2 regions of the Megasphaera sueciensis genome follow, and region 1 is predicted to be linked to the other one. Evidence: a T-box and tRNA genes for the amino acid it is inferred to sense, from the RefSeq annotation. Region 1 holds a T-box; the other holds one or more tRNA genes.
The links. The T-box of region 1 lies ahead of trpS (tryptophan--tRNA ligase). A T-box ahead of a tRNA ligase gene usually reads a tRNA of that ligase, here a tRNA-Trp.

Region 1 (3,281 bases):
TTGAACCCTCCAACAAGTATCATTAAGTTAATCCTATGTATATTACATTATACTATACTTTGTCTATAGTGAAAAATCAAAAAAGTCATTTCCAGCAAAATGAATGCTAAAAATGACTTTCTTATCCTATTCTTAGCAGAAAATAGTAGTAATTAAGCATTAATTTCATCAATTGTAAGTACAAAAGCCGGTGCATATTCCTTTAAAAAAATATCCACTTCCGGCATATGTAACCCTTTCAACTTTTCCTCAATCGTATGCAATGCTTGATCAAATTCATAGTTTCCCGCATTTTTTTCCTGCATGCACTTGAGATACGCACTCAAGGTATCTGCTGCTTTTACATATATCCACACAGGATCCTGCTCTGCATTTTTTATAAGCGGTTCATATGCTGACCGCAGTTCCTTCGGCAAGGTTAAAAGCAGACGGTCTTGTGCCATTTTTTCTACTTCTCCGTAAGTACTTCGCATTTTTGAATTAAAATATTTCACTGGTGTCGGCATATCTCCGGTATAAACTTCGACCGCATCATGATACATAGCTAACACAGCTGCCTGTTTTGCATCTACCTTCATGTCATTTCCCTGATTATGCAGGAGACAAAGATGATAGGCGATCATCGCAGTCTGCAGTGCATGTTCTTGAATATTTTCATCTTGTACATTGCGCATGAGTCCCCAGCGGCGGATAAACTTCATGCGGGCTAATATAGCAAAAAAACAACTCATATAAAGACCTCGTCACTTATCGATATAAGCCTATCGCTTTACAAACATTTTGATACGTTACATTAGCTTTTGCATGGGCTTTGACAGCACCTTTTTCCAAAATTTTATCTAATTCCGGATCATGAATCAATTGTGTATACCGTTGCTGAATAGGCTCCAACACAGAAACAACCGCATCCGCAACGTCCTTTTTGAAAGTACCATATCCTTTATCAGCATACACAGCTGTAATTTGATCATGAGTTTGTTCTGTAACGGCTGCCAATATATCCATCAAATTAGAGATACCCGGTTTATTTTTTACATCATAATGAACAGAATTTTCACTGTCTGTTTGTGCACGTTTAATTTTCTTTTCTATATCCTTTGGCACATCAAGCAAATAAATAGTTGCGGCCTGGTTATCATCAGATTTACTCATTTTTTTTGTAGGTTCCTGGAGACTCATGACCCTAGTCCCATCATGACCAAGAAGAATATCCGGAACAGTAAATACATCTCCATATATACGATTGAATCGCTGTGCCAAATCACGAGTAATTTCCATGTGCTGCTTCTGATCATCACCAACGGGGACCAGATTCGTTTGATAAAGCAAAATATCAGCTGCCATCAGAGGAGGATATGTCAAAAGGCCTGCCGGAATAGAATCCCCTTGTTTAGCAGATTTATCTTTATATTGCGTCATCCGTTCCAGTTCTCCTACATAAGAACTGCAAGTCATAATCCAGCCTAACTGTACATGCTCAGGTACTTCCGACTGAACAAAAAGAGTAGATTTATCAGGATCAAGCCCGGAAGCAATATAAATGGCCGCCAGTGTACGTGTCCGTTCGTGAAGCATCTTCGGATCCTGCGGAACTGTGATAGCATGTTGATTAACTACACAATAATAACATTCATTATCCTTCTGAACTTTCGAAAAGTTGCGCAAGGCACCTAAATAATTACCTAATGTAAGATTACCACTCGGCTGAATGCCGGAAAAAATAATGGACATATCTAATTCCTCCCTGTAATATATAAACAAAAAATCCTTTCACCCCTTAAAAAAAGGGACGAAAGGAAAGATTTCCGCGGTACCACCCTGGTTGGCATACAGCCCGGCTCAAATACTTTCCAATAACGGTGAAAGCAAAACCGGTGGTGCCTACTTCAGCATTCGGACCACATCTCCCGGGTCCATTCCCACTGCCCGCTCATACCGAACTTTCACTGCCATCGGTTCGCTGCCAAGGCGTCTGCAATAGTACTCTTCCCGTTCATAGACTTCTTATTTTAACTGGTTTTACTCTATCACGATACCTTCTCTCTGTCAAGGATAACTATTGCATATGCCCGACTCCTCACTTCATTACAAACAGCATCCTATTTATTTTTTTAACAATAATGCCGAAAATATTTTTTTATTCTTGACTTGGAGTATAATCTAAGTGATATGGTATAATTAATTATTAAATCCATTCCATAGGAGATTTTTATGAAAAAATATATAAAACTAGGTATACCGTTTATACTGTTTTTTATTTGTATCATCCTTTATGTCTTAGTCCCCAATGTATGGTCGATAAGCAGGCAGGCGGCCAGAGTTACCCAATCAGTAGCTGCACAGTATCAACTCACTGACAAAGTTGATGCTTTTAATATCCGTCAAGTTATTACAGTTGACAGTACCACTTCACGAACTATCATGTGGCAATCCGATTTAGCCGAAAAAAATGCAGTCATAGAATATCGTCAAAAAAACACGGACACGATTCTAACAATGCCGGCTTCTAATGAAATTTTTAATGATGACAAAACAACGACTTACATACATGCTGCCGAACTTAGTCACCTGACCGCTGGCTCACGTTATGAATATCGTGTCGGATACGATAAAAAACGCAGTGAATGGCTTCCCCTTTCACTGGCTTCAGGAAATACTTTTAAAGTCCTTATTTTTCCTGATTCTCAATCCAGTAATTATGATGTATGGCGCGATACCGCACAAGCCGCATGGAGCGCAAATCGAGATGCTCAATTTTTTATAAATATGGGAGATCTTGTAGACAATGGCGAAGATCATACTCAGTGGAATTTATGGTTTGAAGCTGTCGAAAACATAATTTCCGCTATTCCTATCGCTCCGGTTATGGGGAATCATGAAACATATGACCAAAATTGGAAAGTTCGTATGCCGACAGTGTATCTTCATATGTTCAACGTCCCAAATGCAGTACCCGATCTCTATCAGAATCAATTTTATTCTTTTGACTATGGCAATATCCATTTCGTCGTCCTTAACACTCAAATTACGGAGATGTCACAATTTCAGCCGCATCTGCTAGAGGATGAAATCAATTGGTTTAAAACAGACATGGCCCACACAAACAAAAAATGGAAAATTGTTTTGATGCATAAAGATCCACTGCAATATGCTTTTCAAAACCGCCCGCAGCCCCGTACAGAAGGATTTTCTGCAGAAGGAAAAGAATTTATGCCGCTCTTCGATGCGTACAATATTGATGTTGTTCTTTCCGCACATCTGCACACATACCGCAACCGTGG
Region 2 (3,281 bases), 110 kb from region 1:
TGTCTCAACGAGGGACCCGGTGAAATTGAAGTACCTGTGAAGATGCAGGTTACCCGCGACTGGACAGAAAGACCCCATGGAGCTTTACTGTAACCTGAGATTGAATTTTGGTAAGAGACGTACAGGATAGGTGGGAGGCAGGGAAGTGAGTACGCCAGTATTCACGGAGCCGCTGGTGGGATACCACCCTTGTTTTACCGGAATTCTAACGAAAAGCGTAACAAGCTTGCGGACAGTCTCAGGCGGGCAGTTTGACTGGGGCGGTCGCCTCCAAAAGAGTAACAGAGGCGCCCAAAGGTTCCCTCAGCGCGGACGGAAACCGCGCGCAGAGTGCAAAGGCAGAAGGGAGCTTGACTGCGAGACGGACAGGTCGAGCAGGGACGAAAGTCGGGCTTAGTGATCCGGTGGCATCCGAGTGGAAGGGCCATCGCTCAACGGATAAAAGCTACCCTGGGGATAACAGGCTTATCTCTCCCAAGAGTCCATATCGACGGGGAGGTTTGGCACCTCGATGTCGGCTCATCACATCCTGGGGCTGAAGTAGGTCCCAAGGGTTGGGCTGTTCGCCCATTAAAGTGGTACGCGAGCTGGGTTCAGAACGTCGTGAGACAGTTCGGTCCCTATCCATCGCGGGCGGAAGAAACTTGAAAGGGGCTGCTCCTAGTACGAGAGGACCGGAGTGGACGGACCAATGGTGTACCAGTCATACCGCCAGGTGTGCAGCTGGGTAGCTACGTCCGGGACGGATAAACGCTGAAAGCATCTAAGCGTGAAACCAGCCTAAAGATGAGGTTTCTCATTACGCAAGTAAGTAAGGTCCCACAGAGACGATGTGGTTGATAGGCCGGGAGTGGAAGTACAGTGATGTATGGAGCGGACCGGTACTAATAGACCGAGGACTTGACTTAAGCACGAAACATCCGCTATGTAAGACCTTTAGTTCGCAGATACTTTTCTTTGTGGTTGTCAGGGTATGACCCTGAACGATTCAGTGGCGACAGCTGCGGGGATCCACCTGTTCCCATGCCGAACACAGCAGTTAAGCCCGCAAACGCCGAAAGTACTTGGGTGGAAGCGCCCTGGGAGGATAGGAAGCCGCTGATTATAGAGTGAATCAGACTTAAATGTCGGAGTCGACGTTTAAGTCTGGATACACTTATACTGATTTTTTCAGTATATAGGGGTATAGCTCAATTGGTAGAGTAGCGGTCTCCAAAACCGTTGGTTGAGGGTTCGACTCCTTCTGCCCCTGCCATTTTTATGACTCGGTAGCTCAGCTGGATAGAGTGACTGACTACGAATCAGTAGGTCTAGGGTTCGAATCCCTACCGGGTCACCAAAGGAATTTTGTTCGAACTCCCAATCCTAACATTTTGTTTAGAATTGGGAGTTTTTTTGTTAGTATTACTCCATTGAACTATAATGTTTGAAGAATTATGTTTTTTTTAAAAGCACTCACCAGGGAGATTGTAGTGACCCCATAAAGTTAGACCTAACCGTAGTAGCATTTATTGCTGCTACGGTTTTTATTATGCTGCGACATGACGTAACCGATAGTTTACCGGACTTAACCAGCCAAGCTTTGATTTGATTCTACGGTTGTTATAATAGATGATGTATTTCTCAATTGCTTTTTGTAACTCTTCGAAGCTGTGATATGTACGGCCATAATATAGTTCCTGTTTTAAGAGTCCAAAGAAATTTTCCATCACGCTATTGTCAAGGCAGGTTCCCTTTCGGGACATGCTCTGATAAATCCGTTCTTCTTTTAAGCGACTAACATATCCTCCCATTTGATAGGCCCAACCCTGGTCGGAGTGAAAGGTCCGGCGATAAGGACAGTCGCCGGTTACCTCAATGGCCCGTTCCAAGGCAGACATGATTCCCTGTGATGACGGGCGTTTCGTAAAGCTGAAGCTGATAATCTCACGATTGAATAGATCCAGGAATGGATCAAGGTACGCCTTACGTGTAATGATGGTTCCTTTTGTGTCGATCTCATAATATTTAAATTCTGTCGTATCCGTGGTGATTTTCTGATGTGGGATACAGGTGTCGAATCGTCGGCGCAGACGGTTAGGCGCGACGCGGCCCACGGTTCCTTTGTAGGAATTATACTTACGGTTTTTGTGTATAAATGACGTAACCTGCAGCCCCAGCTTCTGAATCAGTCGTTGTACACGTTTTCGATTGATGAGAAGGCCCTCTTCATGCAGTTTCCCCCAGATACGACGATAACCAAAGTCCTTATCACTTTTACGGATGGCTATAATCTTTGCTTCTATATCTGCATCTGGAGAAGGCAGATCGAAGCGCTTCTGCCAGTACATATACGTTGCCTTGGGAAGCTTGGCAACGGCAAGGATATCTTTTAGTTTGAATGATCCTCGGAGACTGTGGATGATCCTTGCTTGTTTTTCTGCGCCTCTTCCGCTAAACGCAGTCTCCTCACTTCTTTTAAATATGCTACCTCAATTCGTAATTTGAGATTTTCTTCCTCGAGTTGTTTAAGTCTCTCCGTCTGCGCTTCTGGTGATGCTGGGTGGATAGTTGATTTATCTGACACCTTCGATCTCCTGCCTTTCCGTTGCGGTTTGAGGCCATCTACACCAACCGCACGATAACGCTGAACCCAAGAGGTTAGCATACTTGGCGTATGTATACCTAGCGAAAGAGCTAACTCGTTGTAAGATGACTCTGTACTTAGATATAACTCTACCGCATGTTGCTTAAATTGAAAAGAGTATGTTTTCTTCTGGCGTGACCGTTGAAGAGCTTGTGAACCGTTTTCACGATACACGGCAACCCATTCTCTGAGAACTTTGTTGCTAGGAATATGATACTTCTTTGATAATAGCATATAGCCTAATTTTCCTTGCAAATACTCGTTGACAACTTTCATCTTAAATTCAAAACTATATTTTGCCATAAAAAGCTGACCCCCATAAGCTAGATTTCTAGGTCTAACTTATGGGGGTCAGTACAGATATAGTGAGTGTTTTTTTATATTACTAGTTTACTTGGCTGCGTATGTTGAAATATTCTGGATTTATCTGTTGTTTTTTTGGATATTTAAAATATGAGTTGCAGATTATAAGGCTGATGCAGTATTTATATAAATAAGCTATAATGAATGTTAGTTGTATTTTTCTTTTATTTCGACTATTATATATATTATATGTGATTGATATAGGTGGATATGAAGAGTAAGGAGTATTCAATTCATGAAAATTTCTGAGTTAGGTGAATTTGGTTTTATTGATGCAATTAAAGATGGCACA

Region 2: it has a tRNA-Trp gene. The T-box ahead of trpS (tryptophan--tRNA ligase) is inferred to sense a tRNA for this amino acid. The anticodon was not compared.

The regions. Positions count from the first base shown of each region.
Region 1 is NZ_CP116939.1:2,678,658-2,681,938, reverse strand. It holds gene yfbR (5'-deoxynucleotidase) at 153-731, opposite strand; gene trpS (tryptophan--tRNA ligase) at 748-1,731, opposite strand; T-box leader at 1,783-2,006, opposite strand; gene NXG62_RS12830 (purple acid phosphatase family protein) at 2,212-3,281, shown strand, end outside.
Region 2 is NZ_CP116939.1:2,791,647-2,794,927, forward strand. It holds rRNA gene NXG62_RS13400 (23S ribosomal RNA) at 1-908, shown strand, start outside; rRNA gene rrf (5S ribosomal RNA) at 988-1,104, shown strand; tRNA gene NXG62_RS13410 (tRNA-Trp) at 1,180-1,255, shown strand; tRNA gene NXG62_RS13415 (tRNA-Arg) at 1,263-1,339, shown strand; one part of gene NXG62_RS13420 (IS3 family transposase) at 1,530-2,435, opposite strand; one part of gene NXG62_RS13420 (IS3 family transposase) at 2,438-2,929, opposite strand; gene thiL (thiamine-phosphate kinase) at 3,225-3,281, shown strand, end outside.